DNA from 2 places in the Kitasatospora sp. NPDC092286 genome. Region 2 is predicted to be linked to the other one. Evidence: riboswitches for the same ligand, from Rfam matches in the RefSeq annotation. Region 2 holds a riboswitch; the other holds the start of a gene.
What was found. A riboswitch is a leader RNA that binds a small molecule or an ion and turns the genes downstream of it on or off. The one in region 2 is predicted to bind cobalamin.

Region 1: it holds a riboswitch for cobalamin, as region 2 does, so the genes downstream of both, ACIQIB_RS12515 (cobalamin biosynthesis protein) here and ACIQIB_RS05865 (CoA-acylating methylmalonate-semialdehyde dehydrogenase) in region 2, are expected to answer to the same signal.

What each region holds. Positions count from the first base shown of each region.
Region 1 is NZ_JBIVRD010000010.1:73,462-92,704, reverse strand. Features, by position in the region: gene cobC (Rv2231c family pyridoxal phosphate-dependent protein CobC) at 1-191, opposite strand, end outside; gene ACIQIB_RS12570 (cobalamin biosynthesis protein) at 188-1,414, opposite strand; gene ACIQIB_RS12565 (alkaline phosphatase family protein) at 1,722-2,681, shown strand; gene ACIQIB_RS12560 (MFS transporter) at 2,687-4,009, shown strand; gene ACIQIB_RS12555 (TolB-like translocation protein) at 4,006-5,040, shown strand; gene ACIQIB_RS12550 (hypothetical protein) at 5,249-6,073, shown strand; gene ACIQIB_RS12545 (hypothetical protein) at 6,172-7,092, opposite strand; gene ACIQIB_RS12540 (serine hydrolase) at 7,153-7,968, opposite strand; gene ACIQIB_RS12535 (cobyrinate a,c-diamide synthase) at 8,236-9,609, opposite strand; gene cobO (cob(I)yrinic acid a,c-diamide adenosyltransferase) at 9,620-10,225, opposite strand; gene ACIQIB_RS12525 (putative cobaltochelatase) at 10,231-12,345, opposite strand; gene ACIQIB_RS12520 (cobyric acid synthase) at 12,342-13,886, opposite strand; gene ACIQIB_RS12515 (cobalamin biosynthesis protein) at 13,883-14,872, opposite strand; cobalamin riboswitch at 14,971-15,135, opposite strand; gene ACIQIB_RS12510 (alpha/beta hydrolase family protein) at 15,416-16,531, shown strand; gene ACIQIB_RS12505 (hypothetical protein) at 16,962-18,236, shown strand; gene ACIQIB_RS12500 (CDP-alcohol phosphatidyltransferase family protein) at 18,343-19,221, opposite strand; gene ACIQIB_RS12495 (phosphatidylserine decarboxylase) at 19,208-19,243, opposite strand, start outside.
Region 2 is NZ_JBIVRD010000004.1:903-11,212, forward strand. Features, by position in the region: gene ACIQIB_RS05835 (MFS transporter) at 1-988, opposite strand, end outside; gene ACIQIB_RS05840 (CGNR zinc finger domain-containing protein) at 1,170-1,709, shown strand; partial or broken gene ACIQIB_RS05845 (transposase) at 1,735-1,962, shown strand; gene ACIQIB_RS05850 (hypothetical protein) at 2,080-2,562, opposite strand; gene ACIQIB_RS05855 (serine hydrolase) at 3,246-4,061, shown strand; gene ACIQIB_RS05860 (PucR family transcriptional regulator) at 4,058-5,659, shown strand; cobalamin riboswitch at 5,747-5,937, shown strand; partial or broken gene ACIQIB_RS05865 (CoA-acylating methylmalonate-semialdehyde dehydrogenase) at 6,146-7,644, shown strand; gene ACIQIB_RS05870 (acyl-CoA dehydrogenase family protein) at 7,653-8,795, shown strand; gene ACIQIB_RS05875 (enoyl-CoA hydratase/isomerase family protein) at 8,795-9,871, shown strand; gene mmsB (3-hydroxyisobutyrate dehydrogenase) at 9,874-10,310, shown strand, end outside.

The DNA of each region.
Region 1 (19,243 bases), on a different contig from region 2:
GCGACGGCGGCCCGGGCGGCGGTCTGGTCGGGGTAGGCGGCGAGACCTCCGAGGGTCGCCGCGAGGTGCTCGCGCAGCCACGACGGGGGCGTGCCGGTCCGGACGTTGACGGCGAGGTCGACCAGACCGAGCCCGTCGGCGCGCACCTCGGCGTCGCCGTGGTGGCGGAGGTCGGGCCCAGCGGTGGTCATGAGAGGTCTCCTACGGGGGGAACGGGGGGAGGGGGCGGAAGGGGCAGACCGGGGACGCGGTGCAGCTCGTACGGCCCGGGCGGCGGCGCGTACGAGGCGCCGTCCCCGAGCGCGACCAGGGCGACGGCCTGCCGCTGCGAGGCGAGTGCGACGGCGAGCTCCGCACAGCCGTCCGGGACGGCGGACCGCCGTGTTCCCGGCCGCAGCAGTCCGGCGATCCGCTCGACCGCGCCGGGTTCGCCGACCACCACCGTCGCGCGCCGCAGCTCCGCCAGGGCACGGGGGACGAGCAGGTCGTGCTCCCCGGGGCCCAGGCCGACGACGGCGAGCCGGCCGCGCACCGCGGCGCGGGCCACCGCGACCGTCGCCGTCGCCGACTTGCGTTTGGCGACGACGAGCTCGCCACCCGGCGCACTCGCCAGCGCGGCGGCCTCCGCCACGCTCATGGTGCCGACCGCGCTGCCGACGGCGGCGGACGGGTTCGGCACCGCGACGGCCGCGAGCGTGTCGGCCGGGTGCTCGTCCACCGGCAGGCCCATCCGGGCGGAGGCCCAGCGGACGGCGGGGTGGTCGCCCTTGCCGTCCAGGGTCGCGAGCCGGGCGACGGAGCGGCTGGACAGTCCGGCCTCCAGCAGCGTCCGGCGGATGAGCCGGGCCACCTCCGGGGGTTCGGTCGCCTGGCGGGCGCCGATCCCGATGACCAGGTCTCTGCGGCGCGGGAGGGGCGGCAGGCCGCCGGGGCGGGCCGGGAGCGCGGTGGGGCGGCCGGGTGCTTCCGTCGCGTCGGCGAGCGGGTCGGCCGCGGGCCCGTCGGTGACCACCGGCCAGATGCCGAGGACGGCCGCCACCTCCCCGGCCAGCTCGTCGGCGCCCCCGTCGCTGCCCGCGCCCCCGTCGGCCGCCGCACCCCCGTCAGCGCCTCCGCCCGCTCCCCCGGGACCCCCGGTCAGCGAGACGGTGAAGCGGCGTTCGAGATCGACGCAGACCACGGCGGGCCGCTCCGACAGGCCGGGGGCCGCGTCGAGGAGCAGTCGCACGACGAGACCGACGGGCGCGAAGCAGACCAGTCTCCGGCAGCCGCCCAGCGCGAGGTCAAGGATCTCCCGAGGGTCCCCGTCCGCGTCGCGCCCGGCCGGGACGACCACGCTGCCGTCCGGCCAGGCCGCGTGCAGCTCCTCGGCGAGCGGGCGGCCCGCCGCGGTCACGGCGACCAGACCGATCACGTTCCGCTCCCTAGCGCGACGGGCTTGACGGGCTTGACGGGCTTCGCGGGACGCCCCGCGAGAGGCCCCGCGAGGCCCCGGGACAAAGCCGCGCAGAGGAGGCGGCGCCCGTGGAATCCCACCACGGCGGCGACGGACGGGTCAATCGGGACGGCTGTGACAGCCACCGCGGACGGCATCGCCGTGTTCGTCTGTTCTTCACCTTCCTTGTGCGGTACACGACACCGCCGCGCTCCTACTGTTTGCGGCGCTCCAACCCCGGAAATCCCGAACCCGGAAGTCCCGACGCACGGAGGACGACACCACCATGCCCTTCGCACGATTCCGCGCCACCGAGAAGACCACCGAAGAGACCGCCGAGAAGACCGCCGAACGAGCCACCGAAGGAACCGCCGAGGCGGCCCCCCGCCGCACGCTCACCGCCCTCGTGGCCGGCCTCGGCCTGGTCGCCGGCTCGCTCGGCCTCTGGGCGGCCACCGGCAGCACCGCGCAGGCCGCCACCCTGCCCGCGCCCGACCACGTGGTGGTCGTCGTCCTGGAGAACCACGCCTACTCGCAGGTCGTCGGCAGCTCCAGCGCGCCGTACATCAACGGCACCCTCAAGGCGGGCGGGGCCACCCTCACCCAGTCCTACGGGCTCACCCACCCCAGCGAGCCCAACTACTACATGCTGTTCTCCGGCGCCACCCAGGGCCGTACGGACGACAGCTGCGTGCCGGTCGGCTCGCTCTCCGCCCCCAACCTGGGCTCCGAGCTGATCGCCGCCGGCCAGACCTGGGCCAGCTACAACGAGGGCCTGCCGAGCCAGGGTTCGACCACCTGCAGCAGCGGCAACTACGCCCAGAAGCACAACCCGTGGTTCGGCTTCAACAACGTGCCGACCAGCAGCGCGTACACCTTCGCGCAGTTCCCGGCCGACTACACCACGCTGCCGAAGGTCTCCTTCGTCGTGCCCGACCTCTGCAACGACATGCACGACTGCTCGGTCTCCACCGGCGACACCTGGGTCAAGAACAAGCTCGGCGCGTACGCGGCCTGGGCCCAGAGCCACAACAGCCTCCTCGTGCTCACCTTCGACGAGGACAACAAGCTCTCCGGCAACCGCATCCCGACCCTCTTCTACGGCGCGCACGTCACGCCCGGCAGCACCACCGCCACCACCTACAACCACTACAACGTGCTGCGCACCCTGGAGGACCTCGTCGGGCTGAGCAGCCACGCGGGCAACGCCGCCTCCGCCGCCACCATCACCGGCATCTGGAACTGACGCCCGTGTACGTCGCGGAATCCCGCGGTTCCAAGGCCCCCTCCGCCCCGGCCGACCGGCCGGGGCGGAGGGGGGCCGCCGCCGTGCCCGGCACCGTGCTGGTCCTGGGCACCGTCAGCCTGGTCACCGACGTCTCCTCCGAGATGGTCAGCGCCGTCCTGCCGCTCTACCTGCTCACCGGGCTCGGCCTCTCCCCGCTCGGCTTCGGCCTGCTGGACGGCATCCAGAACGGGTTCAGCGCGCTGGTCCGGCTGGCCGGCGGCCATCTCGCCGACCGGCGCGGCGCGGACGGCGCGGCCCGGCACAAGGCGGTCGCGGCGGTCGGCTACGGCCTGTCGGCGCTCTGCAAACCGCTGCTGCTGCTCGTCCACACCGTGCCGCTGATCGGTGCCGTGCTCGCCGTCGACCGCACCGGCAAGGGTCTGCGCACCGCGCCCCGGGACGCGATGATCTCGCTGGCGACCCAACCCGAGCACCGGGGGCGGGCGTTCGGCGTCCACCGGGCGATGGACACGGCGGGCGCGCTGCTCGGACCGCTCACCGCGTTCCTGGTGCTGCGCCTCGCCGGCGGCCCGCTGCTCGCCGACGGCGGCGAACGGCACGGCTACGACGCGGTGTTCGCGGTCAGTGCCTGTGTGGCGGTGCTCGGGGTGCTGGTCCTGCTGCTGTTCGTGCCGAACCGGCAGCAGGCTGACGCAGCGTCAACTACCGCTCCCTCGCTGCGTGAAGGCCTCGCCCTGCTGCGGAGGCCCGCGCTGCGCCGGCTGGCGCTCTGCGCGGTGCTGCTCGGGCTGACCACCGTCAGTGACTCCTTCCTCTATCTGCTGGTGCAGCGCAGGCTAGGCCTCGCCACCGACCTCTTCCCGCTGCTGCCGCTCGGCACGGCCGCCGCCTTCCTGCTGCTCGCCGTCCCGCTCGGGGCGCTCGCCGACCGGATCGGCCGCCGCCGGCTCTTCCTGGCCGGGCACGGCCTCCTGCTGCTCGCGTACGGGCTGCTGCTCTCGCCGCTGGACGGGCTGCCCGCGGTGCTCGGCGTGCTGGTGCTGCACGGCGCGTTCTACGCGGCGACCGACGGTGTGCTCGCCGCCGCCGCGGCCGACGCGGTGCCGGCCGAACAGCGTGGCGCCGGGCTCGCCCTGGTCGGCACCGGGCAGGCGCTCGCCCGGTTCGCCTGCTCGCTGGTGTTCGGTGCCCTGTGGAGCGCGGTGGGCGGCACCGCCGCGCTGGCCTGGTCGGCGGTCGCGCTGGCCGGGTGCGTGCTCGGGGCGGCCTTCGTGCTCCGTGACGCCCGGCCCGGCGCCGGATCCGACTCCGAGGTGCTCTCATGACCCGACTCCCCGGCCGTACCAGGGTGCTGATCCTGCTGGTGGCCGTCCTGCTGCTCGGCGCGGTCGGCACCGGCGCCGTGCTGTACGCCGCCGACCGCTCGGCCCGCCGGGACCAGGCGCAGCCCGGCGGGCCGGTCGTCACCACCGGCCCGGTCTCGCTCGGCCGACCCTCCGACGGACGGCAGCTGGTGTTCCGCAACCTCGCCTGGGGGCCGCACCGCGACGAGCTCGCCACCGTCCCCGCCGACCACCCCGACGGCCCGCGCACCGCCTCCGGCGTCCAGTGCCTGCGCTTCTACGCGGCGGCCGGGACGGGCGTCTGCCTCCAGGCCGAGCGCGGGACGCTGCAGGACAGCTACCGGGCCGTCCTGCTCGACGACCACCTGCGCGAACTCCGCTCCTTCCCGGCCGCCGGCATCCCGACCCGTTCCCGGGTCTCACCCTCCGGCCACCTCGCCGCCTGGACGGTCTTCGTCAGCGGGGACTCCTACGCGGGTACCGACTTCTCCACCCGGACCTCGATCGTCGACGTCCGCGACGGGAACCTCCGGGACAACCTGGAGACCTTCGACGTGATCAAGGACGGCCACCCGTACCAGGCGCACGACGTCAACATCTGGGGGGTCACCTTCGCCGACGACGACCTCTTCTACGCCACCCTGGCCACCGGCGGCCAGACCTACCTCGTCCGCGGCGACCTCGCCGCCCGCCGCCTCACCACCCTCCACCAGAACGTCGAGTGCCCCTCGCTCTCCCCGGACGGCACCCGGATCGCGTACAAGCGGCGCGTCCCCGGCCTGCCCGAGGACGCGCCCTGGCGGCTCTACGTGCTCGACCTCGCCACCATGACCGAGACCGCCACCGCCGAGCAGCGCAGCATCGACGACCAGGCGGTCTGGTCGGACGCCTCGACCCTGCTCTACGCGCTTCCCGGCGACTTCGGGGCGGATCTGTGGACCGTTCCGGCGGACGGAACCGGGCAGTCCCGGCGGGTGCTCGAAGCGGCGGTGGCTCCGGCCTACCCCGGCTGACCGGGCCGATCGGTACGACCCGGAACTTCGAGCGGCCGGTCCACGTCGAGCACTGCGAGAGCGATGCGAGAACATGGCGGCCGGGCCGACGGCACGGTGAGTGCCTCGGGCGTGCCGACAGGGCGGGGGATCGGGAGCGGTGAAGGAAGCGGAACGGCCGGGCGGAGCGCGCACGGGCGGGCTGTCGGGAGGGGCGCCGGGCGAGCGGATGCCCAGCGACTCCTGGCCGGCGCTGCACGGGCGCCCGGTGCTGCGGCGCACGGTCGCGGTGGGGCTGGTGCTCTGCGTGGCGGTCGCGGCGGCGCTGATGGTCCGGGGCGTCAACGCGCTGACGCTCGGACGGGAGACGCCCGAGACCGACCGCGACCGCGCCGAACTGCTGGCCGGTCTGCATCCGTCCCAGCACCCGGGCGCGGGGCCGTACTACGTGCCCGTCGGGGCGGTGTACACGCGCACCGCGGACGGCGTTCCGGTGGCCTATCTGCACTACCGGCTCGGCGGCGGCCGGAACGTCGGGGTCGGCGACTTCCTGCGGACCTACGACCTGCCCGCCCCCGGCCCCAGCGCGCCGCTGCCGCCCGACCTGGCGGAGGCCCTCGGCGGCGACGAACCGGCCGAGGCGCCGGAACTGCCGGAGCCGCGCACCGACCTGCCGTCGTCCGCCCCCGACGCCCCGCCGGACCCGGCGCCCACGGCGGCGGTACCGGCGGCCGCGCCCGGCAGCGCGTCCGACACCGGGCCCGTCGTCTCCCCGGCCCCGCCCGGCCTCCAGGCCGAGGGCGCGGGCCCGAGCGAGTGCGCGGGCGAGGACGGCGAGGGGAGCGGGGACGAGGAGACGGAGCCGTGCGGGGCGACGCAGACCCCCGCCCCGGCCACGCCCGAGCCCGTCCCGGCTCCGACCGCGACTCCCGCCCCGACCCCCACCCCGGCACCCCCGGACGCCCGCCCGACCACCGGCCGCCGGATCTACGTCGCCACCGTCCCCGGAGGCCTGCCGGGTGCCGCCGACATCTACGTCCGCGCCACCGGCTGAGGGGGACCCTTCCCTCAACCCGGCTGCCACCCGAGGACCGGCAACGCCTGGCGCAGCAGGCCGCCGATGGAGATCACTCGGTAGCTGAAACGGGCTGCTCAGGACACATCGCGATCGATGGTGAACGCCATGACGCTTCCGGGCTGGAGAGGGAACGGGAGCTGGATCAGGCCGGCCGAGTTGTTGAACGGCGCGGGGAAGGTGGCCCGGACGCTGGCACCGTGGGCAGCGCCGAGCGCGCTGATCTCCGACGCGTTGATACTCAGGCGGGTCGGCCTGAGCGCCGGGTCGATGACGAGCCGGTACTCGGCGTCGGTGACGTGGCGGAACACCTGAGCCTGGACACGGATCCTTCGATCGTTGCCCACGTACTTGCGCGCGGTGATGCTCAACTCGACGAGATGACCCACTGTTACCTGGGCGTCGTGCGGTACCGAGAACTGGTCGATCCTGGCTCTTCCTCCGGAGACTGTCTCGTGAGTCGGAGGCTTGCGCTCCAAGTCCCTGTTGTCCACGCGGACCGCCCCGATGGTGAAAATTTCGGGGTCGTCCGGGTCCAGGTTGTCGTCGATCATCCAACGCAACAGGCACTCCGGTCCAGTGAAACCATCCAGACCGGCGTCATCGTTGGAGGCCAGGCACGCGATGGTCACCGTCTTGGGGAGGGTCTCGATCCGGTAGGAGATTCGGAAGCTCTGATAGACGTAGTCGGGGTGAGAGTCGCCTGTCGGCGGAGGTGAGAGCAGACAGTCGTATCGATAGGCGGACAGTGCCCCGGAGAACAGCGGATCGCGCACCGGGCCGAGGACGTCCTGCATGCCGCGAAGCACCGCGCTGTCCACCTGCTCGGTGGTCTCGCGTACCGTGAGCGATCCGATCGCCAGGGTCACCACTGCCGCCGACACGAAGGCGCCGCCGATGAGGCTGAGGACGGTGGCGAGAACCTGCTGGTGGGTCAGCAGTGAAGCGGCCACGACACACGCCAGGCCCGTGGTCAGCGCCAGGACGTTGACCAGCACCAGGACCTTGCGTAGTTGTTGCTCCCGCGACACAGCCATGTGCGACCCCCGCAGGCAGCGTCAGAGCGTTGCCCCGTCTGTGATGATTCGGACGATCCGATCGGAGAGTTCCCCGATCTCCTGCGCCGTGCGAACGTTATCGGACTGACCGTCCGTCAGGAAGACCATGGCGATGGGGGTGTACGGATGCAGAACGATGCCGGCATCGTTGACCACGCCTCGAAGGCTGCCGGTCTTGTGCCGAACCGGGACGTCATCGTCCAGGCGGGAGGGAATCCTGTCGTTCCGCAGGTAGTTGACCAGGTAGCGGCGGAGCGGCTCCAAATGGGGCTTCTGGTCGATGTACTCGATCAACCGCATCATGTCCTCTGCGGTCGTGGTGTTGGCTCGTCCCAGCGGCCCGAGCTCCCGCTCGGAGAAGCCGACCGGAAAGACCGTCGAGTTCAACCGAAGGTTCTTGATCGCGGAGTCGATCCGGTCCTGCCCCAGTACCGAGCGGATGTGCTCGGCTGCCGGGTTATCGCTCGTCACCAGGGAGAGCCCGCACAACTCCCGGATGGTGACGGTCGAATCGGGATCGAACGCCTGTAGCACGCTCGGGTACATCGTGCTGGGCAGATCGCCGATCCGGACGCGTGCGTCCAGATCGAGGTCGCCATGCTCGCCCGACTCGAAGAGGGCGACTCCCAGAATCATCTTCGCGAGGCTTGCCGCGGGCAGTACACGGTCTGCCTGGTGCGCGACGGTGAGTTGGGGGTCACCGAGGGCCTTGACCAGGACGCTGCGCACCCCCGCGCCGTTGCCGCCCTGCGCGAACTCCTCGATCTGCGCGGCAATCGCAGCGCGCACTCCCTCGGAACCGACCATCAGGGCCATCCGTTTCTCCCGTAGCGGTTGGTTCAGGCTAACAGTCACCTACCCGGCTGTCGGCCTCACTCACCCTGCTGGACGGGGGAAGTGAAGGACTGCCAAGTCGCCGAGAGGGAGGGGAGAGTCGAGTCCTGAGGTCCTTGAAGCGGCTCCGCTCCATCGCCGTGCGCCCCGACCGTACCTGCCTGGACTGCGGCAAACCGGCTTCGTGGTCGCGGTACTCGACTGCAGCCTCGTTGAGGACGATCACCTGAGCCGGACCATCCCGGGACCCTAACCGTGCGCGGCGGCCGCCGCCGTGAACGAGGCGGCCAGCTGTGGCGATCCGGCCCAGTGCAGGTGCAGGTAGGAGGCGTGCACCTGGCCCGCCCCCGTACCCGTACCCGCGAAGCCCTCGGTGCGCGGGCCGGCCGGCAGCCGCCAGCCCCAGGCCGGCCGCTCGCCCGCGCCGGGCTCGCAGACCGTGCGGTGGAACTCGTGCCCCCGTACCCGGGTGCCGGCCGGGCCGAGCGGCGAGTCGTGCAGCGCCACCGCCTCCCGGTAGCCGAGGGTGAGCCGCTCGGTCATCCGGGCCGCGGTGTCCAGCACGCCGCACATCGGCAGGCCGTCCAGCTCCCGTCCCAGGTACAGCAGTCCGGCGCACTCGGCGGCGATCGGCGCACCCGAGGCGGCGAACGCGGCGATCGCCCCGCGCAGCGCGGTGTTGCCGCTCAGCTCGCGGACGTACAGTTCGGGGAAGCCGCCGCCGATCACCAGCCCCGCCGTGCCCTCGGGCAGCGCGCCGGCGTGCAGCGGGTCGAACGGCACCACCTCGGCGCCGGCGGCGGTCAGCAGTTCGGCGTTCTCGGCGTACGAGAAGGAGAACGCGGCGCCGCCGGCCACCGCGATCCGGGGCGTGCCGGGCACCGGCGCCACCTCGGCGGCCGGGTCCCACGGCGCGTCGTCCAGCGGGGGAGCGGTCCGGGCCAGTGCCAGCACCGCGTCCAGATCGACCGACCGGCCGATCAGTTCGCCCATGTCCGCGACGGCCCGCAGGGCCTCGGCCGAGCGCTCCACGGCCGGGATCAGGCCGAGGTGGCGGGACGGCGTGGCGACCGCCGCCGAGCGGCGCACCGCGCCCAGCACGGGCACGCCGGAGCCCTCCTCCAGGGCCTCGCGCAGCAGGTGCTCGTGCCGGTCGGAGGCGACCCGGTTGAGGATCACCCCGGCGAGGCGGACCTCCGGGTCCCAGGAGGCGAAGCCGTGCACCAGCGCGGCCACCGAGCGGGACTGCGAGGAGGCGTCGACCACCAGCACCACGGGCGCCCGCAGCAGCTTGGCGACGTGCGCGGTGGACGCTAGCTCCCCGCGCCCGGAGGCCCCGTCGAAGAGCCCCATCACGCCCTCGACCACCGCCACGTCCGCCCCGGCCGCGCCGTGCAGGAAGAGCGGCGCGATCCGCTCCGGCCCGCACATGAAGGCGTCCAGGTTGCGGCCCGGGCGGCCGGCGGCCAGGCCGTGGTAGCCCGGGTCGATGTAGTCCGGGCCCACCTTGTGCGGCGAGACCGCCAGCCCACGGGCGGCGAGCGCCGCGATCAGGCCGGTGGCGACGGTGGTCTTGCCCGAGCCGGAGGACGGCGCGGCGACGACGAGACGGGGAATGTTCACGTACCTGCGACTACCACTCGATACCGCGCTGGCCCTTGCGGCCGGCGTCCATGGGGTGCTTGACCTTGGTCATCTCGGTGACCAGGTCGGCGACTTCGGTCAGCGCCTCGGGCGCGTACCGGCCGGTGATGACCACGTGCTGGCTGCCCGGGCGGTCCCTCAGCACCGTCAGCACCTCGTCCACGTCGATCCAGCCCCAGTGCATCGGGTAGGTGAACTCGTCCAGCACGTAGAAGCGGTAGGTCTCGGCGGCCAGGTCGCGCTTGACCTGCTCCCAGCCCTCCTTGGCCGCCGCCTCGCTGTCCATCTCCATCTCGGCGGAGCGCTGCACCCAGGACCAGCCCTCGCCCATCTTGTGCCAGGCCACCGTGCCGCCCTCGCCGGAGGCGCCGAGGACGCGCAGCGCGTTCTCCTCGCCGACCTTCCACTTGGCGGACTTGACGAACTGGAACACCCCGACCGGCCAGCCCTGGTTCCAGGCCCGCAGCGCCATGCCGAACGCGGCCGTGGACTTGCCCTTGCCGGGGCCGGTGTGCACGGCGGTGATCGGCAGCGTACGGCGCTGACGGGTCGTCAGGCCGTCGTCGGGGACGTTCTCGGGCACTCCCTTGGGCATGGGGTTCAGGCCGCCTTTCGCATCGTGGTTGCACGGTTGTCGCGGACGAGCGAGGCCACGCCTTCGGCCCGCAGCTCGTCCAAGGTAACGGCGGAGGCGCCGAGCCGGGCGGCCAGCGTCCGGGCGAGGCCGAGCCGGACGGGGCCGGTCTCGCAGTCCAGCACCACGCTCGCCACGCCCTGGGCGGCGAACAGGGCGGCCGCGCGGTGGGACTGCGCGACGGCGTCCCGGGCGCCGGTGGCGCGGCCGTCGGTCACCACGACCAGCAGCGGACGGCGGTCGGGGTCGCGCATCCGCTCCACCCGCAGCACCTCGTGCGCGCGCAGCAGCCCGGCCGCCAGCGGGGTGCGTCCGCCGGTGGGCAGCGACTCCAGCCGGGCGGCGCCGACCTCGACCGAGGAGGTGGGGGGCAGCGCCAGCTCGGCGGACGCGCCCCGGAAGGTGATCATGCCGATCTTGTCGCGCCGCTGGTAGGCGTCCATCAGCAGCGAGAGCACGGCGCCCTTGACGGCGGTCATCCGCTGCCGGGCCGCCATCGAGCCGGAGGCGTCCACCAGGAACAGCACCAGGTTGGACTCCCGGCCCTGGCGGACCTGTTCGCGGAAGTCGTCCTTGTGCAGCACCAGCGCGCGGGACGCCCGCCCGCGCGCCGCCTGGTGCGGCGCGGCGGCCTGCAGGGTGGCGCTCAGGTGCAGCCGGGCCAGCCGCCCCTGCGGGCGCCGGGCGCGGATGGTGTGGCCGCCGTCGGTCTCGGCGGGGGAGCGGCGGCCCTGGGCCCCGCGCCCGGTGCCGTCCACCTTGAACAGCCTGGTCCGGTACGGCTCCCCGGCGGCCACCGGCGCGGACTCGCGCGCGGGGGCGGGGTGCTGTGCGGGCACGGGCGCCTGCTCGGGCGTCTGCTCCGGGGCCGGTCCGGGTTCGGGGGCGGGTGCCTCGGCGCCGGGCGCGTCCGGGCCGGTCGGCCCGGTCGGCTCGGGTGCGCCGCCACCGCCGTCGGGGCCGCCCCCGTCCGGACCGCCGTCCGGGTCGGGTCCGTCGCCCTCGGGGCCGCCCTCGGGCCCGTCCTCCGGCTGCGGCTCGGGCTGCGACGCGGGCTCGGGCTCCGGGTCGGCGTGTTCCTCCAGGGTCCGGTCGAGCTGCTCCTCGTCCAGGCCGGGCGCGTCGAACGGGTTGCGCCGGCGGCGGTGCGGCAGGGCCAGCCGGGCGGCCTTGCGGACGTCCTCCTCCAGCACCTCCGTCCGGCCCGCCCAGGCGGCCAGCGCGACGGCGGTACGGGCCATCACGATGTCCGCCCGCAGCCCGTCCACCTCGAACGCCGCGCAGACGGCGGTGATCTGACGCAGCGCCACATCGGCCAGTTCGACCTTGGGCAGCAACTCCCGTGCGGTGGTGATCCGTTCGGCGAGCGCCCGCTCGTCCTCGGCGAACCGGGCGGCGAACCCGGCCGGGTCGGCGTCGTACGCCAGGCGGCGGCGGACCACCTCGGCGCGCTCCGCCGGGTCGCGGGTGGCGGCGATCTCCACGGTCAGGCCGAACCGGTCGAGCAGCTGCGGGCGCAGCTCGCCCTCCTCCGGGTTCATCGTGCCGACCAGCAGGAACCGGGCCGCGTGCCGCACCGAGACGCCCTCGCGCTCCACGTAGGAGCGGCCCATCGCGGCGGCGTCCAGCAGTAGGTCCACCACGTGGTCCTGGAGCAGGTTGACCTCGTCGATGTAGAGCACGCCCCGGTGCGCCCGCGCCAGCAGCCCCGGCTCGTACGCCTTGACGCCCTCGGCGAGCGCCCGTTCGAGGTCCAGCGAGCCGACGATCCGGTCCTCGGAGACGCCGACCGGCAGCTCGACCAGCTGGGCCGGACGGCCGGAGGCCGTGGCGCCGGCGTGCGCGCCGTCCGGGCACTGCGGGTCGGGCGCGGCCGGGTCGCAGGCGAAGCGGCAGCCGTCGACGGTGGCGATGGACGGCAGCAGGCCGGCCAGCGCGCGCACCATGGTCGACTTGGCGGTGCCCTTCTCGCCGCGCACCAGCACGCCGCCGACGGCCGGGGAGACCGCGTTGAGCAGCAGTCCGAGCCGCAGGTCGGCCATACCGACGATCGCGGTGAAGGGGTAGCGGACGTCACTCATGCCTTGTCGGCCTCCTCAGGCGCTCCGGGCGGCAGGAACGGCAGCGACCCCGCGGCCGGCACCCCGCCCTCGATCAGCTTCCACAGCGCGTCGGTGTCCGCGTGCTCCTCGATCAGGTCCCCCAGCCGGTCCAGCCGGGCCTCGCGCGCCGCGGCGAACGAGGTGTCCGGCGCGGGAACGAACGCCCGGCCGGCCAACTCGGCGGTCTCGCGCAGCAGTTCGCGACGGAACCCGTCGTTCTCCAGTGCGCCGTGCCAGGTCGTGCCCCAGACCGCGCCCACCCGGCAGCCGTCCAGAGCGCGGCCCCGGCCGTCGGAGAAGAAGGGGTCTCCCCCCTCGACGGCCACCACACCGTGATGGATCTCGTACCCCTCGACCCGCTGCCCGTACGCCTCGCCGACCGGACGGCCGAGCACCTTCGCGGCCCCGAACCGGACACGCGTCGGCAGCAGCCCGAGCCCGGCCACCTCGCCGGCCCCGGACTCGACCTCGTCCACGATGCCGCGCGCCAGCATCTGGTAGCCGCCGCAGACACCGAGAACCGGCCGCCCGGCGGCGGCCCGTGCCTTCAGGGCCGGCTCCAGACCACGTTCGCGCAGCCAGGCCAGGTCGGCGACGGTGGCCCGGGTGCCGGGCAGGATCACCAGGTCGGCGTCGGCCAGCTCCTCGGGCCGGGTGGCCCAGCGGACCAGCACCCCGGGCTCCTGCACCAGCGCGTCCACGTCGGTGAAGTTGGACAGCCTCGGGAAGCGCACCACGGCCACCCGCAGCACGTCCGCGCCGACCGGCCCGCGGTTTTCGGCGCGGTCCACCACGGTGGACAGGTCCAGCGAGTCCTCGGCGTCCAGCCAGAGCCCGGGCAGCATCGGCAGGGTGCCGAGCACCGGGCGGCCGGTCAGCCGGTCCAGCATCTCCAGCCCGGGCGCCAGCAGCCGGGCGTCGCCCCGGAACTTGTTGACGAACCAGCCCGTCACATGGCGCTGGTCCTCGGCGGACAGCAGCGCCAGCGTCCCGTACATGGCGGCGAACACCCCGCCGCGGTCGATGTCCCCGACCACCACCACCGGCAGCCCGGCGGCGGTGGCCAGACCCATGTTGGCGATGTCCCGGTCGCGCAGATTGATCTCGGCGGGCGACCCGGCCCCCTCGCAGACCACCACGTCGTAGCGGCTGCGCAGGTCCGCCAGGCACTCCAGGGCCCGCTCCAGCAGCACCGGCTTGCGCTCGCGGTAGTCCAGCGCGCCCACCTCGGCGACCGGGCGGCCGAGCAGCACGACCTGGCTGCGGCCGTCCGCGCCCGGCTTGAGCAGCACCGGGTTCATCGCCGCCTCGGGCTCCACCCGGGCCGCCTGCGCCTGCATCGCCTGGGCGCGGCCGATCTCGGCGCCGCCGGCGGTGACGAAGGAGTTCAGCGACATGTTCTGCGCCTTGAACGGCGCCACCCGGACACCCTGCCGGGCCAGCCAGCGGCAGATGCCCGCGGTGACCACGGTCTTGCCGGCGTCCGAGGTCGTCCCGGCGACCAGCAGTGCGTTGCTCATGCGCTCCTCCTCTTCTTCCGTCCCAGGACGGTCCGGCTTCCTGTGGCGGCCCGGACCGCCGCGTGCCCGGCGACGGCCGTGCCCAGGGCCAGCAGGCCCACCCGGCGGGAGAGCCGGCAGGCCCGCTCGATGTCGTCCACCGTCACCGGCCGCAGTTCGCCGCCCAGCACCGGCCGGTGCTCCACCCGCTCCCCGTACGCGAGGGTGCCGCCCAGCCGCACGCCGACCGCGCCCGCGAACGCGGACTCGGCCTGGCCCGCGTTGGGGCTCGGGTGCGCGGAGCCGTCCCGGCGCCAGATCCGCCAGGCCGTCCGGGGCTCGGGCGCGGCGGCCACGGTGAGCAGCGCGGTCAGCCGGGCGCCCGGCCAGCCCGCCACGTCGTCCAGCCGGGCCGAGGCCCAGCCGAACCGGGCGTAGCGCGGCGAGCGGTGGCCGACCATCGCGTCCAGCGTGTTGACGGCGCGGAACGCCAGCAGCCCGGGCGTGCCCGCGAGCGCGCCCCAGACCAGGGCGTTCACCACGGCGTCGGCGGTGTTCTCGGCGACCGACTCGACCACCGCGCGGGCGATCTGCTGCTCGTCCAGCGCGCTCGGGTCGCGCCCGCACAGATGCGGCAGCCGTTCCCGGGCCGCCGTCAGATCGCCCGCGGCGAGCGAGCGGCCGATGGTCCTGGCCTCCCGGGTGAGCGAGGTGCCGCCGAGCACCGTCCAGGTCGCGGCGGCGGTCAGCGCGGCGCGGCCGAGCGGCCGCCGGCCCAGGGCGCGTTCGGCGGCCACCGCCCCGGCCGCGACGGTGCCCACGCAGAGCGCGGTGTAGGCGGTGCCGACGGCGCGGTCGTCGCGCCAGAGCGTCTTCTCCAGCCGGCCCGCCGCGCTGCCGAAGGCGGCCACCGGGTGGCCGCGCCGGGGATCGGCGAAGCGGGCGTCGGCGAGATGTCCCGCGACGGCGCCCAGCGCGAAGGCGGCCGCGCGGGTCAGCGGGCGCACGGCGAAGGGCGGCAGAGGGGGCGGGCGGTCGGGGCAGCCTGCATCGCGTGCGTGTCCTCACTCAGGGTCCGCGCCCTGGATCGACGTACCGGCGGCGAGAGTCTCCTGGCTTCCGGGTCCGACACACCCCCGGAGCCTCCAGCGGCTTCTGACGGCCCGCCGATGGGCCCCTCCTGCCTGTTGGCGGGCAAGGAGGGAATTGATCCGAGCGTGCTCCCCGGTGACAGTGGCGGGACCGCGCCGGACTCGCACCGGCTTCCTCTGCATGCCTCCGTTTGGCTGAAGGATCCCATCACGCGGCCGAACCGGGAGTCAACCAAGGTCACGGAGGGGTTGGTCACACGGCCCGCCCGCGCGCCGCCTCCGCGGGTCGGTGTCGCGGGGGTGCGGAGAGGGCGCGATCGCCCGGCCGCAGGTGGAGGCCGCGGCCCCCGCTGTCCCGTCCGGCGTGACACCCGGTCGGCCCATGCCCGGTGGCCCCGGTCCGGTCCCGCGAGTGGACTGGTGGGTGCCCAGTCCGCGATCAACAGAGCGGGGAGCGATATGCGTTGGGGAACCGCGGCCGCCGTGGCGGCCGCCGCCGTCGGCACCGGGGCCGCCGTACTGCTGGCCGGGCGCAGGGCCGTCCGGCGGATGCTCCACCCGGCGGCCGTTTCCCGGCCGCAGGCGGGCCCCGTCACGGTGCGGAGCCTGGCCGTCGGGCGGGCCACCTTCACCCGCAGCCCGGAGAGCACCCGCCCCGGCCGCTGGGCCGTCGAGTGGGACGAGGGCGGCCACGCGGTGGTCGACGAGATCCTGCACGCCGACGAACAGGGCGTCACCCGCCGACTGGTCCGCGCCGACCGGGGCGCCCTGACGCCCGGCACCGAGGTCCGCTTCACCCCCCGGGTCCACCTCGGCGACCCGACCGGCGCGCTCGGCCTGCCCTACGCCGAGACCGCCGCCGAGGGTGAGCTGGGCGCCCTGCCCGCCTGGCGGCTCGACGGCAAACGCGGCACCTGGGTGATCCTGGTGCACGGCCCGGGCGCCGACCGGCAGCAGACGCTCCCGGTGCTGCCCGTGCTGCACCGTCTCGGTCTGCCCGCCCTCGCCGTCACCTACCGGGGAGACCGGGGCGCGCCGGCCGCGCCGGACGGCCTCGACGACTTCGGCGAGACCGAGTGGCGGGACGTCGAGGCGGCAGTGCGGCTGGCCCTGGACAGCGGCGCCGGCCGGGTCGTCCTACACGGCTGGTCGCTCGGCGCCACGATGGTGCTGCAGACCGCCGCCCGGTCCGCCTGGACCTCGGCGATCAGCGGCCTGGTACTGGACTCCCCGGTGCTCGACCGGCCGGTCTTCGCCCGCCGGGGCGCCACCCGGGCCGGGTTCGGCCGTACGGCCGCCGGGCCGGGCGCGCTCGCCGCCGAGGGCCGGACCGGGGTGGACCTGGCCGACTTCGCGCGGCTCGCCGAGGGCACCGACCTGCGGGTGCCCACCATGGTGCTGCACAGCCCCGACGACCCGGTGGCGCCCTGGCGGGCCGCCGCCCGGCTCGCCGACCGCCGCTTCGACCTGGTCAGCCTCCAGGCCTTCCCCGGCGCCGACCACGCCGCCCTCTGGAACGCCGACCCCGACCGCTATGAAGAGCTGTTGCGCCGCTGGCTCACGCCGTTGCTCTGACGACGGCTCCGGCCGGCCGTCCGGCAGCTTCCTCCGGCCCGGCCGGCCGACCGCTCTGACCTGGCGTGTTCGCGTCATGCAGATCCGGCCAGGCGGTTTGGCCTCTGTTGCCCGATCTTGTCGACCCGCCGCGACCGCCCTTCCGGAGTCCGTGGCCAACCGGATGTGACAGAAGGCCGGTACAAGGGGAAGACTGCTCGACGTGACGTCTCGGAACCCGCGCGACCGTGATGCCCCGCTCCCGCCGACGATCGGTACCGGTGCGACGGTGACCCGTCTCCCCGGAACGGCCCACCGCCCCGCCGGCATCAGGCCGGGCGCTCCCGGCGTACCCCGCCGACGAGGCCCCGCACCCGCTCCCGGCCGAGGCCGGGTCCCCGTACCGGAGGGCTTCCCGGCCCCCGCCGAGCTCGCTCCGCTGGCCCGTCGGATGCTCGTCGACGCCGTCCGGATCGCCCGCTGGGCCGGCGAACTCTCCGAGGTCGACAAGCGCGGCGAACTGCTCCCCGAGGACGCCCGCGCCGCCGGCCGGGCACTCGCCATGACGGTGGGCGCCGCGGCCCGGGCCTGGGGCCAGGCCCTGCTGGTCGGCCTGGTCGAGGCCAGGGACGGCGGCGCCGCCCCCGGCTGGCGCCTGCACGCCTGGGAGCACGACGACGAGGCCGTGGTCCGCGGCTGGTCGGCGCTGTTCGACGCCTGGACGCTGCTCGCCCCCGTCCCGCCCGCCGCGCTGCGCGGCGTCTTCGCGGTGCTCGCCGGGCAGGCCGTCGACCAGGCACCACAGCTGCTCTCCTTCCTGCACCTGGTGGCCGGCCCGGTCGCCGACAGCGAACTGCTGGAGCTGCTGCGCCGGGGCCTGGACGAGCGCCGGGTCGGCGGTGGCGCCGGTGCGCTGGGCCTCTCGCCCATCCCGCACGCCGCCTCCGCCGTGTCCGCCGTCCGCGGCACCTGCCGCGAGCCGCAGATCGACACCCCGGCCGCGCCGTCCGACGTCGCCGCCGTCCTGGACTGGATGCTGGACGGCCTGGCCGCCGTCGGCGCCGTGGTCCGCCGGGACGAGGCCGCCGAACTCTCGCCGCTCGGGCACTGGGCGGTGCGGGCCAAGCTGGAGGAGATCTGCACCGTCGCGCAGACCGCCGCCGGCCACATCGAGCAGAGCGCCTTCGAACTGCTCAACGCCTGCGCCGACTACTCGCCGGGCCCGGCCCGGGCCGAGTTCCGCGCCTGGGTCGCCGCCCGTCCGGCCGACCGGGCCGTGGCCGAGCTGCTGGACGCCGCCCAGGGCGACGACGCGCTGGTCCGCGGCCTGGCCTTCGAGGCGCTCCGGGTGGCCGGCAGCACCGCCGAACAGGCCGTCCGCGCCGCGGTGGACGAGCCGGTGCTGCGCCCGTACGCGCTGCTCTGGCTGGCCGAGCAGTCGGACGAGGGGGTCTCCCCGGCCGATGTGCTGGGCGCGGAGGACGCCGCCTGGCTCTGGGTGGACACCGCCGCCGCCGTACTCGACCACGGGGAGACGGATCTGCTGGTCGGCCATGTCGAGGGCGCCTCGGCGGGTGACCCGGTCCGGCTGTTCGCCCGCGCCAGGCAGTCCAGGCACCCCCGGGCCGCCTCGGTGCTGACCGCCGTCTCCGGTGTCCACCCGGACCCGGGCGTGGCCCGCGCGGCCCGCCGTTCGGCGTTCAGCGTCCACCGCGGCGGGGCGTAACCCGGCCGGCGGTCCCCAGGCTCCAGGGCTCAGGGCCCAGGACATGACGGAGGGCCCGGATCCAGTGGATCCGGGCCCTCCGTCATGCGGTCGCGCGTGCGGCCGGTCAGCCGATCCGGGACTCCGCGCGGCGGGCGCGGACGTCGCCGACCTTCTGGCCCACCTTGCGGCGGATGACCAGCAGCGGAGCCATCGCGGCCAGCGTGATCTGGGCGAAGGCGCCGATGTGCAGCAGCATGTCGCCGCCGGGCAGGCCGGTCGCCCAGGCCGCCAGGCAGCCGATCGAGACCACGATCCAGCAGAGCGTGGCGGTGGCCAGCAGCCCCTGCGGCTTCGGGTACTCGATGCGGCTCATCATCAGGTACGCGGTGCCCGCGATGGCCAGCAGGCCGGGCAGGAACGGCGGGTCCAGCAGCACGATGGCGATCACCGTCATGGCGCCCATCGGGCAGGGCATGCCCTGGAACACCCCCGGGCGCATCTTCACGGCCGAGAAGCGGGCCAGCCGCAGCACCACCGACAGCAGGACCGTCAGTGCGATCAGGGCGGAGAGCCGGCTGTCGGAGCCCGGCGAGACCATGCCCCAGACCGCGACGAAGTAGGCCGGCGCGATGCCGAAGCTGATCAGGTCGGCCAGGTTGTCGAGTTCGGCCCCGAGGGCGGAGGAGCGCAGCTTGCGCGCCACCAGCCCGTCGAAGAGGTCGCACATCGAGCCGATCAGCAGCAGCGTCACCGCGGTGGCGGCGCTGTGCCGGTCCGGAGCGACGTCCGGGTTGGTGATGTGCGGGACCAGGACCCCGGTGGTGATCGAGTAGATCGCCAGGAAGCCGCAGACGGCGTTCCCCAGGGTCAGGAAGTCGGCGGTGGACAGGTGCTGCGGAGAACGCGGAGCACGCAGCTCGCGGTCGCGCGCCCAGCGGCGGCGGCGCAGAACCGTCTCCTCGTCGTCCAGGCCGACGATCGTCTCAGGATCAGTCACGGTCAAGGCGCGTCACCCCGGCTGTGGT
Region 2 (10,310 bases):
AGAGCGTGCCGCCCATACCGCCGAGGAAGGCACCGCCCGCCACTGCCCAGATGTTGGTGGTCAGGGCGGGCAGCGCCACCATCGCGGCGGTGCCGATCAGGTCGGCGAACATCGCCCGGCGAGCACCGAGCAGCCGGTTCACCCAGGTCACAGCCATCGTGCCGGCCAGCCCGCCGATGCCGAGGGCGCTGAGCACAATGCCGTACTGCTGCGGTCCGAGTTCCATGGCCTGCTGGGCGTAGAGCGGCATGAGCGCCAGCCAGGCGCCCCAGACGGCGGCGAGCACACCGACGACCAGCGACAGTGTGCGCAGCACCTCGTCTCGCCAGAGGAAGCGCAGCCCCTCGGCGATCCGGCTGTTGACCGAGACGGGAGCCGCGTCCGGGGCGGGCCCGTCGGCCCGGAAGTGGCCCACCAGCAGGAGCAGGGCCAGGGCAGCGACCGCGTAGGAGGCGCTTATCAGCCCCAGCGCGAGACCCGTCCCGGCGGCCAGCAGCAGCCCGCCGATGAAAGGCCCGGCGAACTCCTGCCCCACGGTCTCGGCCCCCACCATCCAGACGTTGGCGCGCTGCCGGCCCGCTGCCGGCACCGCAGCCGGTACCAGAGCGGAGGCGGAGGTCGAGGCCAGTACGTCGGCGACGCCGAGGATCACCCCGGCGGTGAAGAGCTGGCCGAGCGTGAGGGCACCGGTAACGGCTGAGACGGTGAGCCAGCCCATCGCAGCCAGCCGCATCCCATTTGCGCCCCAGAGCAGCCGCCGCCGGTCGAAGCGGTCGACGATCACGCCGATGTGCAAGGCGACAAGCAGCCAGGGCAGCGTGAGGGTCAACGAGACGGCGGTGACCTGGGCGGGAGAGCTGGTGAGCTGGGCGGCGAGCAGGGGGAGGGCCATCTTCATCACGCCGTCGGCGAGGTTGGTCGCGGCGGTGAAGCCGACCAGGACAGCGGTGTTGCGGCGACCAGGGTCTGGTGGGGCGCAGGGCCCCAGTGTCGACGTGCCGAGGCTTTTGTCGGTCTGCGTTCGTTCAGGCACCGCTGTGGCCATGACCATCCCCTAACTACCTAACGCTTTAGCCGGTGAGATCACTTTGACGTACACCCCCGCCATCGCGCAACCGGTAAAACGTTTAGGCGGTAGAGTGGTGGAAACCTGTAGGAGGTGACCCGCAATGCTGGAGCCACCGGCCTCAGCCGTCCTGGTGGAGGCGTTCGCCAACACGGTCGACGTGGAAGAGGCACATGATGAGATCGCCACCCCGGCCGGACTGGCCGACTGGCTGAAGGACCGCGGCCTGCTCGACGCACCCTGCGAGATCCCCACCGAAGTGCACGAGAACTATGTGACCCTTCGCGCAGGCATCCGCGAGGAGTTGGGCGCCCATGTCGGCGACACCCCCGACGCGGAACTGCTCGCCGCGGCGGACCGGGTGCTGGCCGAACACCCTGTGCTGGTCACGGTGCGCGGCTCACTGACCCCTGCGGCGGAGCTACCGGCGGAGTGTGGGCCGCTGGCCACGCTGGCGATCGCGTGGAGTGAGCTGGTCACGACCGGGGATGCTGCCCGACTTAAGCGCTGCGCAGAGCACACCTGCGGTTGGGCTTTCTGGGATGTGTCGAAGAACCGCAGCCGCCGCTGGTGCTCGATGAAGGTGTGCGGGAACCGCAACAAGAGCCGGTCCTACGCGTCCCGGCAACGGCAGACGATCTAGCCGTCGGTCGGCCGCGTTCCTGTGCTGGATATCCAACCTGCCCGCCGGCATCCCGGCCCGGGATCTGGTCCGCCTCGCGAAGTTACGGTGGCGCATCGAGCACGACTACCGCGAGCTGAAGACCACCCTCGGACTCGACCACTTCGAAGGCCGCTCATTCACCGGCTGGCACCGCCACGTCACCCTCGTCACCGCCGCCCACCTGTTCCTGACCGAACGGCGGACCTGCCCAAAAGTCCCTGCCAGGGCCTGACCCTCTACCAGGCCCTGGACCTCCTCCAACATCTGCTGGCCACCTGGACCGGAACCTGCCCCACCTGCCGACAACCCACCCCATGGCAGCCCTGCGACACCACCTAACAAAGCCCTACTAGCGAGCCGGGAAGGAGTCCAGAGCAAGATCCCATCGGTCGGCCTCGCGAAGCAGTGCTGCAGTATCCAGCCGCATCTCCACGAAGTGCTGGTAGATGTCCGCCCCGTCATCTCCCTGCTGCCATGGGGGCGCTGCCTCAAGGGAGAGGTGAACACGAATCACTGCCCCGCTGTCGCTTCGATCAGCGAGGCTCACGGCAAGGACCGGTTCGACGAACCATGTGTCCGGAGACAGCCAGCCTTCGGCATCGGGCCCCGTCACCGCCACCGTCCCGGCGGCCACCGCCCGCAGCCACGCGGACACCTGACGGGCTTCATGAGCCAGCAGACATGGATCAGCAAAGGACCAACTGCCCTCGGGAGTGGCCACCGACCCGCCAATGACCAGCCAGTTGTCGTCGTAGGAGTCGCCTCGGACCGCAGCAAACTGATAGCGCAACGGACGGAGCTCAACGCTGCTCGCGTGATCACTCAAAAGCACGGCCACAGGTTGTCACGGCCCCGCAGCTCAGTGCGGCTCATTAAATGATCACCTGGATCGGTCCGCTGTATCAGACGTCATGCCTTGCCCCGTCGAAGGCGTACGTCCGGACCGGGTCAAGGTGCAGCTCGTATGGCCCGGAGCAATCTGCGGCGAGAGTGGCGATCCGGACCCCACACGGGCAGGCTCGGTTGGGTCCTTCGGTTCCGTTCGGGCCGCAGCAACTGGTGCTGTTCTCCCACCCTGGCAGCGGCTGCAGGCCGGGGGCGTCATCAGGGTGGACAACGACCGTGTCGCGGACGCCAGCCGAGACGACGAAGCCTTCCTCGGTGGCCATGAGCGGTCCCCGAGGATAGCCCGGTACCGGGTTGTCTTGGTCTTCCTGCCGGACGAAAGGCGCTCCCCACGGCTCGCGCTCGATCGCATAGTGACCCCGCGGCACAGTCGGAGACGCCTGGCGTGCTCCCTTGGGCCGAGCACTGTCGAGGTCCGGGACGATCGGAACGTCGGACAGCGCCGTCAAGTCGGGCGTGAGCGCAATGCCGCACTTGGAGCAGTAGAAGACCGTCATGAGACCCGTTGTAGTCGCAGATCCATAGGCTCCGCACCTCCAATTCGCCTCGGCCGCCTACCATTGCCGACAGCGAACCCGTCTGCATGACGACCTATCTGACTGCACGAGCGTGCGGGTTCACCGGCCTACCCCTTCACGATTCGGCGAACTCGCCCTCTTTGCCGCCGGCCGGCTGGAACGCACCGAATGGCATCCGGTGCCCCCGCCGCTGCGGGACGGCGGCATCGGCACCTCCGGCTGTGCCGACCCGGTCGAGCTGAGCCTGCGCGACCTCGTCCTGCTGATGCTGACGACGAGCGACAACGCCGCCACCGACGTCGTCCTGCACCGGGTCGGCCTCGACCGGGTCAACGCCCTGCTCGCCGGGCTCGGCCGCGACCGGACCCACCTGGTCGGCGGCTGCGCGGACCTCATCGGCTCACTGCTCGCCGACCTCGGCGCCGCCGACGAGGAGGAGGCACAGGCCAGGCTCGCCGCCCTCACCCCCGCGCAGACGATGGCACTGTCGGTCTGCGTGCCCGAGCGCACCACCCGGGGCACCGCCCGCGACACGGCCGAACTCCTGGCCCAGATCTGGCGCGACGAGGCGGGCCCGGCCGAGGCCTGCGCCGAGGTCAGGTCGGTGATGGGCCGTCAGATCTGGCCGCACCGGCTCAGTTCGGGCTTCGAGGACGGCTACCGGATCGCCGGCAAGACGGGCACCCTGCCCGGCTGGCGCAACGAGGCCGGGGTGGTCGAGCACCCCGACGGCGGACGGTACGCGGTGGCGGTGTTCACCCGGGCCGAGACGCCCCGGCAGCGTGACCCCGGCGCGGACCGGGCGATCGGCCGGGCCGCCCGGATCGCGGTCGACGCACTGCGGGCGACGGCACCGTCCACCCCGGAGCCGTCGTCGGTGGTGAACCCGCCTACTGTGACCGCATGATCCCGACCGTGCGGGCCGTCCTCGGCCGCATCCTGACCGACCTGGGATCGACGCTGGTCGAGGTCGTGGCCGGGGACCCCGACCCGGTCCGACCGGTCGGCGGGGTGCTCATCCACGACCCGATGGACGAGCCCGCGCGGCTGCCCGGGGCCGTCGTCCTCGGCGTCGGCGTCGCCGGTGCGCCGGCCGTCGCCGCCCTGGTCGAGCGGGCGGCCGGCCTCGGCGCGGCCGCCGTGATCGTCCGCTCGCCGGTCGCCGTCGACGACACCGTCGCCGTCGCCGTCGCCGGGAGCGGCGTGCCCGTCCTCGGCCTCACCCCGGGCGCCTCCTGGGCCCAGGTCGCCGCCCTGCTGCGGGCCCTGCTGGCCGTCGACGAGTTCGCGGGCGAGGACCTGGCGGGCGCCGGGGAGGACGTCGGCGGCCCGCTCTCCGGCGATCTGTTCGCCCTCGCCAACGCGATCGCCGCCCTCCTCGACGGGCCGGTCACCGTCGAGGACCGCGGCGGCAAGGTACTCGCCTTCTCCAGCCGCCAGGACGAGGGCGACCCGGCCCGGATCGCGACCATCCTGGACCGCCAGGTCCCCGCCGAGAAACTCCGCGACCTGGAGGCCCGGGGCGCCTTCCACGCGCTCTACCGCAGCGAGGGCCCGCTCTACGTCGACGGCGTCGCCGACAAACCCCGGGTGGCGATCGCCGTCCGGGCGGGCGGGGAGATCCTCGGCTCCATCTGGGTGGTCGTCCAGGACCGCCTGGGCCCCGACGGCGAGCACGCCCTGACCGAGGCCGCGAAGGTCGCCGCCCTCCACCTGCTGCGCCGCCGGGCCGGCGAGGACGTCGGCCACCGGCTCCGCGCCGACCTGCTGGCCACCGTCCTCGAAGGCGGCGCCGCCGCACCGCAGGCCGCCGCCCGGCTCGGGCTGACGGCCCAGCCCGCCTGCGTCCTGGCCCTGACGGTGCTCGGCGACTCCTCCGCCCCCGACCTGCTCGCCGCCGGCCACCGCTCCGGCGAGGCGCTCGCCCTGCACCTGGCCGCCGTCCACCCGCGCGCCGCCACCGCCTCGCTCGGCGGTGTGACCTACGCCGTCCTGCCGAGCGGCTCCGACGAGGCGGCCGTCCGGGTCGCCGACACCTTCCTCTCCCGGATCGCCCCCCGCGTCCCGGCGGTCATCGGCCTCGGCCGGCTCGCCGCCCACCCCGGCGAGCTGCCCCGCTCACGGGCCGACGCCGACCGCGCCCTGCGGGTGCTCACCGCCGGCGGCACGCCGCACCGCGTCGCCCATCTCTCCGACGTCTACGTCGCGTCGCTCCTCCTCGAACTCGCCGACCGGGTCCACGCCGAGGACGACCTCCCCGACAACCCCGTCGCCCGCCTGCGGGCCTACGACGCCGAACACCACAGCGCGCTCACCGAGACCCTCGCGGCCTGGCTGGACACCTTCGGCGACGTCGTCGCGGCCGCCGCCGCCGTCCACATCCACCCCAACACCTTCCGCTACCGGCTCAAGCGCCTCGCCGAGGTGGCGGACCTCGACCTCGCCGACCCCGGGGCCCGCTTCGAGGCCATGCTCCACCTCCGCCTCACCCCGCCCACCCCCTGACCGGGGCGCGGCTCTGCGTACGGGCCGCGGGTCGCCGCTCGGGGGAGCTTCGGGGCGGAGCCGGAGGGAGCGGCACCCTGGACTTGCTAGGACGTCCGACTATATGGTCGTGGACAAGGCCCGCAGTGCAGGGAAGCCGGTGTGAGTCCGGCACGGTCCCGCCACTGTGACCGGGGAGCGCGTCACCGCAGTACCAGCCACTGGCAGCCGGCCGGGAAGGCCGGGTGGCGCGCGCTGATCCGGGAGTCAGGATACCGACTGCGGGTGTTCCGTGTTGTCCACGAGGATGGAGCAAACACGCATGGCACCGGTCTGTGTCCTTCCTGGCCCTGGTGATCCTGCGACGGTCGCGGCACGCACGTCACCCTGACGGCTCGCCGCGCCCGGCAGCACCCGCGTCCCGCACACCTGCGTGTCGGGCGGGCGTGCCGCCGTGCCCCGGTTCCCTCGGATCCCACCTGACATCCTGACGAGAGCAGGCTTGTGATGGTCCGTGAACTCACCCATTTCATCGGCGGAAAGCATGTCCCGGTACGTCCGGGGTGTTCGGCGACGTGTACGACCCCAGCACCGGCACGGTCCAGGCACGGGTACCGCTCGCGAGCCGGGCCGAGACCGAGGCGGCGATCGCCGACGCCGAACAGGCCCAGACCGAGTGGGCCGGCTGGAACCCGCAGCGTCGCGCCCGGGTGCTGCTGCGCTTCCTGCAACTCGTCGAGGCCGAACGCGAGCCGCTGGCCCGACTGCTCTCCGCCGAGCACGGCAAGACCGTCGCCGACGCCCACGGCGACCTGCAACGCGGCCTGGAGGTGGTCGAGTTCGCCGCCGGCGTGCCGCACCTCCTCAAGGGCGAGTTCACCGACGGCGCCGGCCCCGGCATCGACGTCCACTCGCTCCGCCGGCCGCTCGGTGTGGTCGCCGGCATCACCCCGTTCAACTTCCCCGCGATGATCCCGCTCTGGAAGGCCGCACCCGCCATCGCCTGCGGAAACGCCTTCCTCCTCAAGCCGTCCGAACGCGACCCCTCGGTGCCGCTGCGGCTGGCCGAGCTGTTCCTGGAGGCCGGCCTGCCGCCGGGCGTGCTGAACGTGGTCAACGGCGGCAAGGAGGCGGTCGACACCCTGCTCGACGACCCCCGGGTGCAGGCCCTGGGATTCGTCGGGTCCACGCCGGTCGCCCAGTACGTGTACGCCACGGCGGCGGCCCGCGGAAAGCGGGCGCAGTGCTTCGGCGGTGCCAAGAACCACCTGATCGTCATGCCCGACGCCGATCTCGACCAGGCCGCCGACGCGCTGATCGGTGCGGGCTACGGTTCCGCCGGCGAGCGGTGCATGGCCATCTCCGTCGCGGTGCCGGTGGGGGAGGAGACCGCCTCCGCCCTGGTCGCCAGGCTCACCGAGCGGATCGCCGCGCTGAAGGTCGGCGCCGCCCACGATCCCGAGGCCGATTTCGGCCCGCTCGTCAGCCGGGACGCCCTGGAGCGGGTGCGCGGCCTCCTGGACCTCGGCGTCCAGGAGGGCGCCGAACTGGTGGTCGACGGACGCGAGTTGACCGTGCCCGGGTACGAGGGCGGCTACTTCCTCGGCGCCACGCTCTTCGACCGCGTCACCCCCGGGATGCGGATCTACCAGGAGGAGATCTTCGGCCCGGTCCTGTGCGTGGTCCGCGCCGCGGACTACGAGGAGGCGCTGCGGCTGCCGAGCGAGCACGAGTACGGCAACGGGGTGGCGATCTTCACCCGGGACGGCGACACCGCCCGGGACTTCTCCCGGCGGGTGAACACCGGTATGGTCGGTGTCAATGTGCCGATTCCGGTGCCGGTGGCGTACCACACCTTCGGCGGCTGGAAGCGCTCCGGGTTCGGCGACCTCAACCAGTACGGGCCGGACGCGATCCGCTTCTACACCCGGACCAAGACCGTCACCTCGTGCTGGCCCTCCGGGGTCAAGGAGGGCGCGAGTTTCACCATCCCCACGATGGGCTGAGGGCCGCTGTGCACAGGGAACTGACCGAGGATCAGCTCGCCATCGTCTCGACCACCAGGGACTTCGCGCAGGAGTGCCTTGCCCCGTACGCGGTGGAGTGGGACCAGAACAAGCACTTTCCCGTGGACGTCCTCGCCAGGGCGGCCGCTCTCGGGCTCGGCGGCGTCCACGTCCGCGAGGAGTGCGGCGGCTCCGGCCTGACCCGGCTGGACGCCGTCCTGGCCTTCGAAGCCCTCGCCACCGGCTGCCCCTCCATCGCCGGCTACACCTCCATCCACAACATGGTCGCCGGGATGATCGACCGCCACGGCACACCCGGGCAGCGGGCCCGCTGGCTGCCGGGCCTCTGCTCGATGCGCGACCTGGCGAGCTACTGCCTCACCGAGCCGGGCGCCGGCTCGGACGCCGCCGCACTCACCACCCGCGCCCGCCGCGACGGCGACCACTACGTCCTGGACGGCGTCAAGCAGTTCATCTCCGGCGCCGGGTCCTCGCAGGTGTACGTGGTGATGGCCCGCACCGGTGGCGAGGGGCCGCAAGGCATCTCCGCGTTCGTCGTCGAACGCGGGGATCCGGGACTCTCGTTCGGGCCCAACGAGCGCAAGATGGGCTGGAACGCCCAGCCCACCCGCCAGGTGGTCCTGGACGGCGTCCGGCTGCCCGCGGACCGCCTGCTCGGGGTGGAGGGCGGAGGTTTCCGGATCGCCATGAACGGCCTCGACGGCGGCCGGCTCGGCATCGCCGCCTGCTCCCTCGGCGGGGCCCAGGACGCACTGGAACGGGCCACCAAGTACCTCGCCGAACGGGAGGCGTTCGGCGCCAGGCTCCTGCACGCCCAGGCCCTGCAGTTCCAGCTCGCCGACATGGCGACCGAGCTGGAGGCCGCCAGGTCGCTGCTCTGGCGCGCCGCCACCGCGCTGGACGACGGCGACCCGCAGGCCCCCCACCTCTGCGCGATGGCCAAGCGCTTCGCCACCGACACCGGTTACGAGGTCGCCAACCGCGCCCTCCAACTGCACGGCGGCTACGGCTACCTCGCCGAGTACGGCGTCGAGAAGATCGTCCGCGACCTGCGGGTGCACCAGATCCTCGAAGGGACCAACGAGATCATGCGCGTCATCGTCGCCCGCGGCCTGACCGGGGCCGCCTGATGAACACCGGGACGGAACAGGAGGACGTCCTCCTCGAACGCGAGGGCCGGATCGGCCGGATCGTCCTCAACCGGCCGAAGGCCCTCAACGCGCTGACCCACCCGATGGTCCGCCGGATCGACGAGGCCCTCGCCCGCTGGGAGCAGGACGAGACCGTGGCGGCCGTGGTCATCACCGGCGCGGGGGAGCGCGGCCTCTGCGCGGGCGGGGACATCCGCGCCATCTACGAGGACGCCCGGGCCGGCGGCACCGCCTCCCTCGGCTTCTGGCGCGACGAGTACCGCCTCAACGCCAGGATCGCCCGCTACCCCAAGCCGTACATCGCCGTGATGGACGGCATCGTGATGGGCGGCGGAGTCGGAATCTCCGCCCACGGCCGTGTCCGCGTCGTCACCGAACGCACCAGGATCGCCATGCCCGAGACCGGCATCGGCTTCGTCCCCGACGTCGGCGGCACCTACCTGCTCGCCCTCGCCCCGGGCGAACTCGGCACCCACCTCGCACTCACCGCCGCGACCGCCGGACCGGGCGACGCGCTGCTGTGCGGACTGGCCGACCTCCTCGTCCCCGCCGCGAAGCTGCCGTCGTTCCTCGCCGCGCTCACCGAGGAGGAGGTCACCGCCGCGGTGCACCGCCACGCCGCTCCCGTCCCCGCCGGCCCGCTCGCCGCACAGCTCGACTGGATCGACCACTGCTACGCCGCCGACACGGTCGAGGAGATCCTCGACCGCCTGCGCGCCAGCGGGGAGGGCGCGGCGAAGGAGGCCGCCGAGCAGATCGCCGCCAAGTCGCCCACCGCCCTCAAGGTGACCCTGCGCTCGCTGCGCCGGGCCCGCCGGCTCGGCCCGCTGGAGCAGGTCCTGGACCAGGAGTACCGGGTCTCCAGCGCGGCCCTGCGCTCGCCCGACCTGGTCGAGGGCGTCCGGGCCCAGGTGATCGACAAGGACCGCTCCCCACGCTGGTCGCCACCGGCCCTGGAGGCCGTGACCGAGGACGACGTGGACCGCTTCTTCACCCCGCTGGGCCCGCAGGAGCTGGGCCTCGGCACCACCACCGCATGGGAGGAACGCTGGTGACCATCCGCACGATCGCCTTCGTGGGACTGGGCAACATGGGCGGCCCGATGGCCGCGAACCTCGTCAGGGCCGGCCACCGGGTGACCGGCTTCGACCTCGACCCCGACGCCCTGCGCCGCGCCGAGGCGGCCGGCGTGCCGGCCGCCGCCTCCGCGCCGGCCGCCGTGGCCGACGCGCAGCTGGTGATCACCATGCTGCCCGCGGGCCGCCAGGTCCTCGACCTCTACCGGGACGGCGGACTGCTGGCCGCGGCCGAGCCCGGAACCCTGTTCGTCGACTGCTCGACCATCGACGTGGCCGACGCCCGCGAAGCGCACGCGGCGGCCCTCGCGGCGGGCCACCGGGCGCTGGACGCGCCGGTCTCCGGCGGTGTGACCGGTGCGAGCGCCGCGAGCCTCACCTTCATGGTCGGCGCGGCGGAGGAGGACTTCGCCGCCGC